DNA from 2 places in the Streptomyces sp. NPDC058864 genome. Region 2 is predicted to be linked to the other one. Evidence: riboswitches for the same ligand, from Rfam matches in the RefSeq annotation. Region 2 holds a riboswitch; the other holds the start of a gene.
What was found. A riboswitch is a leader RNA that binds a small molecule or an ion and turns the genes downstream of it on or off. The one in region 2 is predicted to bind cyclic di-AMP.
Positions count from the first base shown of each region.

Region 1 (4,335 bases), on a different contig from region 2:
AGGGCCGTCTCGACACAGTTGTTCGCCGCCGTGCTGTAGCTGCTGCGTCGCCAGTTCACGCCGAAGAGGGACGCACTGGAGGAGACGTACTGAGGCAGAGCGTCGGACATGGGGGGTGTGCCTCCTTACGCGCCTTTGCCGATGCCGGAGATGAAGGACAGCGACTGCTCACTCGACAGGGCGTGGGAGCGCAACCGATTGAAGGCAGCACCGTACGCCCTGACGTCCTCGTGCTGATCCAGATAGAGACTACTCGTCAAATGGTCGAGAACAACCACGTCCAGATCAGCAATGCGCGGAAATGAGAAGATTACGAAAGGCCCTGTGACGCCTATATGCCCACCGGCCGAGAAAGGCAGCACCTGCAGATGCACATGAGGCAGTGAACCCAGCTCCACAAGATGGCTCAATTGCGCCGCCATCACTCCTGGACCCCCCACCCTCCGGCGCAGCACCGCCTCGTCCAGCACCGCCCACAGCTCCAGCGGGGGATCGGCGCGCAGCACCGCCTGGCGGGCCATCCGCACCTGCACCAGGGTCGCGATCTGCCGCGGACCGAGCTGCGGGAGGACGGAACGGGTCAGTTCCCGGGCGTAGTCCGGGGTCTGCAGCAGGCCCGGCACCACCGTCGTCTCCAGGGTCCGCGCCCGGCAGGCGTCGGTCTCCAGGGAGATGAAGTCCCGGTAGGCGGACGGGAGTTCCTCCCGGAACTCATGCCACCAGCCGCGCCGGTCGCCCTCACCGGCCAGAGCGGCGAGCATCTCCCGCAGCCGCTGGTCGCGTACCCCGTACACGTCCAGCAGCGCCGTGACGTCCTCGGGGCGCACCCCGCTGCGGCCGGTCTCGATCCGGCTCACCTTGGACTGGTGCCATCCCAGGCGCTGGGCGGCCTCACCGCTCGTGAGCCCCGCCGTGTCGCGCAGACGGCGCAATTCCGAGCCGATCTTGCGGCGGCGTACCGCCGGCACCTGCTGCATGGTGTGTGCACCTCCCGGTTCCCGGCACCCCCGCCGGTCCCCGAGCGAAGTCTGCCGCGCAAATACGTTCTCTCGTAGCAGAGTTCACCGCTTTGGGCGACAGATATATGCATATAGCTGTGGTGACACCCGATTAAGGGCACGATGAGTGACACTCTGGCGCGTGAGTGCCGTACGGGGACGTGCCACGCGTAAGGCGGGGCACGGCGCCTTCGGCTGTCGCGCGCACGGCCACGGGCGCGGCAGGCGCCGGCGTCCTGGTCACGGCGGGAAAGGGACAGCGTCGCCATGGCAGACCACCAGGAAGCATCCGTCACCCTGCCGAGCGACCCTGCCTCGGTCCCCGCGGTACGTCGCTACGTGAGCGACCTACTGGCGGAGTGGGGCATGCCCGAGGACTCGGACCCCGCCGACTCCGTCCGGCTCATCGTCTCCGAGCTCGCCACCAACGCGGTGCTGCACACCCTCGGCCAGTCTCCGACCTTCACCCTCGACGTCCAGCTCGACCGGGACGAGCAACTGCGCATCGGGGTCACCGACAGCCATCCCCGCTGGCCCCAGCGACTGCCCGCAGCCGTGCAGCAGGACAACGGCCGCGGCATGGTGATCATCCGTCACCTCACGGCGGAGGCGGGTGGCACCCTCCTCGTCACCCCCACCGAGGAGGGCGGCAAGACGGTGTGGATCAGCCTGCCCTGGGCCACCGCCGCCGTCGAGTGACCCCGGTGGTCCTCAGTCCTCCCGGGTGAGCAGCAGCGCCTCGGCGCCCATCGGAACGAAGCCCGCCGCCGTGAACGCCCGCACGCTCGCCGCGTTGCCCGGGGCGATCTGGGCCCACACCGTCGCGCCCCCGGGGACGAGATGACGTGCCGCCAGCGCGAGCCGGCGGCCGAGGCCCGCGCCGCGTGCTCCCGGGTCGACCTCCACGGCCGCCTCCCAGCGACCCGCCACGCCCCTGCCGATCAGGACCGTGCCCCCGGGCACCGTCCAGGCCCGTACCGCGTCCCGGTGCCGCAGGGCCCGGGCGATCCGGGGACGACCCCGGTCGGCGGTCTCCCGCAGGGCCAGGTCCAGGGCGGCCGGTGGCGGCCCCGGGAGGGCCGGAGCGGCGGTCAGTAGGTCCACGTTGTTCACCGTGCGGTCCAGCAGCGCGCACAGCGCGGTGAGGAAGGGCGGATTGAGCGGCGCCGACAGATCGCCCGGTGGCAGCAGCCCGCGCACCGCCGCCGGGTCGGCGTCGGCGAAGACCACGCTGTGGGCGGTGAAGGCGATCACCCCGGCGTCGCGCGGCGCGGGCTGCGGCACGACCGTCACCGAGCCGTCGGCGGGCGGGAAGACGCCGCCGGCGGCGTCGGCGAGGATGCGTTCCAGGGACACACCGGCACGGTACCGGCACGTCCCCGGTGCCGGTCGCGGTGCCGGTCGCGGTGCCCGGGAGCCCCGGCTCCCGGGCACCGCGACCGGGGTCACTTCACCCGGCCGTACCAGACGCTGCGGCTCCAGATCTTCTCCAGCCGCACCCGCCCGCCGGGCTTGGGGGAGTGCCAGATCTTCCCGTGTCCGGCGTACATCCCCACGTGGTAGACGTTGCTCCCGTAGTGGAAGAAGACCAGGTCACCACGGGTCCGTGCGGACTTCCGGATGTGCCGGACGCTGTTGTACTGCGCGCCCGCGGTGCGGGGGAGCTTCTTGCCCGCCTTCTTGAAGGAGTAGAAGGTGAGCCCGGAGCAGTCGAACCTGCCGGGACCGGCGGCCCCGTACTGGTACAGGGCGCCCCTCTTGGACGCCGCGATCTTCAGTGCCTTGGCGGAGACGGTCGCCGCCTCGGCCTGCTGGGCGAGATCGGGCAGTACCGCGGGACCGGCCACGGCGGCCGCCGTGAGGGCGGAGACCGCCCCCAGCCGGCACAGGACCCCGGACATGGCTGTCGGCGCACTCATGCGCAACCCTTCGTCGTCCGCCTGCGAAGGATGACCTGTCGGGTTCGGGCAGGCGAAGATGCCCGGCCGCGGCTGCGGCTTCACCCCAAGGGTCCGGCGACCGGCGCCGGACCCGTCGTGCTCGGGTCCTCCGCTCCTGCCGATGCGTCGTCGTCGACCTGGCATCCGCGCGGCGGCAGGATTCGGCGTCCGCGCGGACCGCCCCGCCGGGATGACGGGGGCTTGTCGTCGAAGGGATGATCACCCACCGAAGCGACCGATTCCCAGCGCAACCGGTCGAATGTGAGTCTGTTCACGACTCACCTATTCGGGTGGACTCCACGACACAAGCCCCGGACTGACGACTCGAAAGGAGTCGAACACCAGGGACGGAGCGTCAGATTCCGTATGTGTGCGGCCATGTCGCGCAAGTCGGGGTCATCCGGGCGTCCACGGCAGATACAACGATCGGGCGAGTCCATTCGGTTCGAGTTCGCGCCGCCCGAACGGTCCAGTGTGTCGTGACGCTCCGTCAGCGAGGCCGCGGTGACGGCAAGGTCACCTGACCGGTGCGCCGTTCGCCGTCGAGCACCCGCAGTGCCCGTTCCATCGTCGCCGTGTGCACCTCGCTCTCCCCGCGCATGTGCATCAGCGTCAGCGCGTCACGCAGGTCGGTTGCCCGCCCCACCAGGGCCTGTGCGGCGCGCAGCGCCCCGTAGGTGTCCCGCGAGCGGGACGGATTGATCCGGCCGAGCAGGTCCACGACCTCCAGATAGGCGTCGATGAGCTCGCCCTCGGCCCGCGTCAGGGCCGGGAGCGGGGGCAGTTCGGGCACCACGGCCGGTCACCGCAGGGCGCGCGGGGCGCGGCCGGCGCCGTCCTTGCGGCTCAGCGTCAGCCGGTCCACCAGGCCATAGGCGACGGCCGACGGGGCGTCAAAAATGGTGTCCCGTTCGATGTCGGCCCGGATCCGCTCCGGTTCCTGCCCGGAGTGCCGTACCAGCAGCTCCTCCAACTGATCCCGGCGGCGGAGCAGTTCCCTGGCCTGGATCTCCAGGTCGGCCGTGGTGCCCTGGACCACCTCCGCGAACGAGGGCTGGTGGATCAGCACCCGCGAGCCGGGGGTCGCCAGTCGCTTGCCGGGCGTTCCGGCGGCGAGCAGGACGGCCGCCGCCGATGCCGCCTGGCCGACGCACACCGTCGACACGTCGCAGCTGACGAACTGCATGGTGTCGTAGATCGCGGTCATCGCGGTGAAGGACCCGCCGGGGGAATTGATGTAGAGCGAGACGTCCTGCTCCGGGGCGGCGGCCTCCAGGTGGATCAGCTGCGCCATCACGTCGTTGGCCGAGGTGTCGTCGATGGGCGTCCCGAGCAGGACGATCCGCTCCTGGAGCAGCTTGGAGTACGGGTCCATGGAGCGCACGCCCTCGCTGGTG
Region 1 is NZ_JBHYMQ010000003.1:146,227-150,561, forward strand. Features, by position in the region: gene ACFW3D_RS03845 (DUF397 domain-containing protein) at 1-110, opposite strand, end outside; gene ACFW3D_RS03850 (helix-turn-helix domain-containing protein) at 126-977, opposite strand; gene ACFW3D_RS03855 (ATP-binding protein) at 1,266-1,697, shown strand; gene ACFW3D_RS03860 (GNAT family N-acetyltransferase) at 1,710-2,354, opposite strand; gene ACFW3D_RS03865 (C40 family peptidase) at 2,444-2,917, opposite strand; cyclic di-AMP (ydaO/yuaA leader) riboswitch at 2,921-3,077, opposite strand; gene ACFW3D_RS03870 (hypothetical protein) at 3,429-3,734, opposite strand; gene ACFW3D_RS03875 (ATP-dependent Clp protease proteolytic subunit) at 3,741-4,335, opposite strand, start outside.
Region 1: it holds a riboswitch for cyclic di-AMP, as region 2 does, so the genes downstream of both, ACFW3D_RS03865 (C40 family peptidase) here and ACFW3D_RS00295 (C40 family peptidase) in region 2, are expected to answer to the same signal.

Region 2 (4,335 bases):
GCGCAGCTCCTCCAGCAGCTCGTTGAAGCGCTTGACGGCGTTGACCGAGCGGGCGGCCATGCCGAAGGCCTCGTCGACCCGGCGCAGCGCCGCGGCGAAGGAGATCCGCTCGCGCGAGGCGAGGGCGTCGACCATGGCCTCGGCGCGCTCCCCGATGCCGCGCTTGGGCACGTTGAGGATGCGGCGCAGCGGGACGGTGTCCTCGGGGTTGGCGAGCACGCGCAGGTAGGCCAGGACGTCCCGGACCTCCTTGCGCTCGTAGAAGCGGACCCCGCCGACGACCTTGTAGGGCAGGCCGACGCGGATGAAGACCTCTTCGAAGACACGGGACTGCGCGTTGGTCCGGTAGAAGACCGCGACCTCGCCGGGGCGGGCGTCGCCCGCGTCGGTGAGCCGGTCGATCTCGTCGGCGATGAACTGCGCCTCGTCGTGCTCCTGGTCGGCGACGTAGCCGGTGATGACCGGGCCCTGGCCGGCCTCGGTCCACAGGTTCTTCGGCCGCCGGGAGGCGTTGCGCTCGATGACGGCGTTGGCGGCGGTCAGGATGTTCTGGGTGGAGCGGTAGTTCTGCTCCAGCAGGATGGTGCGGGCCTGCGGGTAGTCCTCCTCGAACTGGAGGATGTTGCGGATCGTGGCGCCGCGGAATGCGTAGATGCTCTGGTCGGCGTCGCCGACCACGCACAGCTCGGCGGGCCCCTCGCCGCCCTCCTCCGCGTCACCGGTCCCGACCAGCTCGCGCACCAGGGTGTACTGGGCGTGGTTGGTGTCCTGGTACTCGTCGACCAGGACGTGCCGGAAGCGGCGCCGGTAGTGCTCGGCGACGTCCGGGAAGGCCTGGAGCAGATTGACCGTGGTCATGATGATGTCGTCGAAGTCGAGCGCGTTGGCCTCGCGCAGCCGCGACTGGTACATCGCGTAGGCCTCGGCGAGCTTCTTCTCGAAGGGGTTCTCGGCCTGGTCGGCGAAGGTCTCCTCGTCGATGAGCTCGTTCTTGAGGTTGGAGACCTTGGCGCTGAAGGACTTCGGCGGGAACTGCTTGGGGTCCAGGTCCAGGTCGCGGCAGACCAGGGCCATCAGGCGCTTGGAGTCGGCCGCGTCGTAGATCGAGAAGCTGGAGGTGAAGCCGAGCCTCTTGGACTCCCGGCGCAGGATGCGGACGCACGCGCTGTGGAAGGTGGAGACCCACATCACATTGGCGCGCGGGCCGACCAGCTGCTCGACGCGCTCCTTCATCTCCCCGGCGGCCTTGTTGGTGAAGGTGATCGCCAGGATCTGGCCGGGGTGCACCTTGCGGGCGCCCAGCAGGTACGCGATGCGGTGGGTGAGCACCCGGGTCTTGCCGGAGCCGGCGCCGGCGACGATGAGCAGCGGGGAGCCGGTGTGCTCGACCGCGGCGCGCTGCTGCTCGTTGAGCCCCTCGAGCAGCGCGGCCGGGTCGACGGCCGGGCGGGGGGCGCCGTCCCGGTAGTACGCGTCCCGGTCGGCGGGCGCGTCGAAGCGCCCCTCGAAGAGGTCGTCGGGGACCGTGTCGGGCTCGTCCTCGGGAGGCGGCGGGGGCTCCTCCTCCCTCGGTTCGAGGCCGGCCAGGAAGCTGTCGTCAAAGAGGCTGCTCATCGCCTCCCGAGTCTAGGCCGTGGAACGGACAGCGTTGCGCCGCTTGCCCGAGCCCGCCGCCCCGGCCCGGTTCCAGCCCGTCACGACCGGACGGGACACGTCCATCCGCGGCCCCGAACGGTGAAGGTCACGAAATGATTGCGGACAAATCGAACACCAGGGTTCCCACGGACCCCCGCAGTTGACTACCGTGCCGGATCAGGCGGTCCGCTCCACGCGGCGGCGACCGTGCCGTCACGGGCCGCCTCCGCTGAGTCCGGCCACCGCCGGAGCCGGGGACCCAACGACCTTGGGGTGAATCGGCCCGTACGAGCGCAGCGCGCCCGCACGGACCGTAGGGCGGCCTTCCGAAGCCCGAACCCGACAGCTAACCCGGTAGGCGGTCCACGGAAGGAGCCGCCTGACTTGGCGACGCACCGCAAGCCGCGCCCGCGCGCGCTGACCGTCCCCGGCCCCCGGGCCGCGGTCGGACTCACGACCGCCGCACTGGCGACCGTCACCCTCTTCGGCGAGAGCGCGAGCGCGGCGCCCGCCTCACCCGACAAACCGTCCATCACCGAGGTGAAGGCCCAGGTCGACAAGCTCTACCACCAGGCCGAGGCCGCCACCGAGCGCTACAACGGCGCCAAGGAGCAGACCGAGCAGCAGCGGGCGCACGCCGACGCGCTGCTGGACCAGGTGGCCCGCAAGACCGAGACGCTCAACGCCGCCCGCCGCACCATCGGCGAGTACGCAGCGGCGCAGTACCGCGGCGGCGGCCTGGACGGGACGACGACCTTCCTGCTCACCTCCGACCCGCAGCAGTTCCTGGACCAGGCGCATCTGATGGACCGCCTGTCGGACCGCCAGGAGCACGCGCTCGAGACCTTCCGCTCCGAGCAGGCCGAGACGACGGTCAAGCGCTCCGAGGCCGTCGAGAGCCTGCAGAAGCTGACCGAGGCGCAGCAGCGGCTGAACGCGGAGAAGACCGCGGTCAAGCAGAAGCTCGCCGCGGCGCAGAAACTGCTGAACAGCCTCACCGCGCAGGAGAAGGCACGGCTGGCGGCGCTGGAGAAGAAGCGCCAGGAGGAGGCCGCCGCGAAGGCGGCCGAGATCGCCGCCAAGGAGAAGGCAGCGCAGGAGGCGGCCTCGTCGGGCTCGTCCACCGGCTCCACAGGCTCGACGGGGTCCTCGGGCACGACGACCCCGGCGTCCGGGACCTACGCCGCCAAGGCGGCCAAGGCGATCGAGTTCGCGCGGGCCCAGCTGGGCAAGCCGTACGTGTACGGCGCCACCGGCCCAAACTCCTACGACTGCTCGGGCCTGACCCAGGCCGCCTGGGGCGCGGCGGGCGTCTCGATCCCCCGCGTCACCTACGACCAGGTCGACTTCGGCACCCGTGTGAGCTCGGACCAGCTGCAACCCGGCGACCTGGTCTTCTTCTACTCGGACATCACCCACGTCGGTCTCTACATCGGCGGCGGCCAGATGATCCACGCGCCCCACACCGGGAGCGTGGTGAAGATCGCCCCGATCACGGAGATGCCGATCTACGGCTACGCCCGGATGGCCTGAGCCCCCGCCCGGCCGTCCGCGGCCGGGCTCAGGTCCACAGCACCGCGATGAAGATGTTGGCGGTGGTCAGCGCGCCGACGGTGCCGAAGGCCGCCGCCGGCAGCTTCTCCTCGTCCCGCTTGACGTAGACCAGGCCGAGGATCACCACCAGGACCGCGAGCTTCACGCCGATCTTGATGTTGTTCACCGGCTGGTCGTCGGCCTGGTTGAGGCCGACCAGCAGCGCGCCCGTGACCAGCATGGTCAGCGCGCCGTGCAGCATGCCCGGCACGAAGCGGGCCTCGCCGCGGCCCATGGCCTTCATCTGGGTGAGGAAGCCGCCCAGGAGGGCGGCGATGCCGATGATGTGCAGGCCGACGATCAGGTTGATGAGTACGTCCATGGCTCAGGACCCTAGCCAGAGCCATATCAGCGCCCGGCACCGAGGTCGCAGTCTTCCGGCAGATCGGTCATGTCCGGACCGGAAGTGACCAGGTCACCCGTCGAACAGCGGTCATCCGCGTACAGTCCGCGGCCGAATCGGACCAGTCCCGCACACTCCGGCGCCCCCTCGCGGCGTCCAGGTTTAGCGTCCTGCACCAGGTGGCCGATCCCCACTGCCGCGCGGACCCCGTCCCCGGCACGGCCGCCCCCGCCGAAGGTCCGGCGGTGGACGGCTCCCCGTCCGCCCGCCGCCGGACCGCCGGGGGGCGTACGGACAGCCCGGAAGGAGTGACGGCGCGTGGCGTCGCACAGCAGGCCCAAGCAGCGCGGTCCGGCAGGCACGACCGCGCGCGCCGCCCTCGGTCTCGCCCTGGCGGGCGCGGCCTCCGTGACGGTGTTCGGGGAGGCCGGGCACGCGGAGCCCCGGCTGACCACGGACGAGGCCAGGGCCCGGGTGGACCGGCTGTACGAGGAGGCCGAGCAGGCCACCGAGCGGTACAACGGCGCGAAGGAGAAGGCGGACACGGCCACCGGGCGGATCGAGCGCCTCCAGGACGAGCTCGCCCGCAGGACCGAGCGTCTCAACAGCACCCGCGACGGCCTCGGCTCCCTCGCCACCGCCCAGTACCGCAGCGGCGGCATCGACCCCGCCGTCCAGCTGGCCCTCGCCTCCTCCCCCGGCGACTACCTGGAACGCGCCGGGATGCTGGACCGGATGAGCAGCCGCCAGAACGCGGCGCTGCG
Region 2 is NZ_JBHYMQ010000001.1:63,351-67,685, reverse strand. Features, by position in the region: gene pcrA (DNA helicase PcrA) at 1-1,614, opposite strand, end outside; cyclic di-AMP (ydaO/yuaA leader) riboswitch at 1,853-2,011, shown strand; gene ACFW3D_RS00295 (C40 family peptidase) at 2,020-3,168, shown strand; gene ACFW3D_RS00290 (hypothetical protein) at 3,197-3,550, opposite strand; gene ACFW3D_RS00285 (C40 family peptidase) at 3,890-4,335, shown strand, end outside.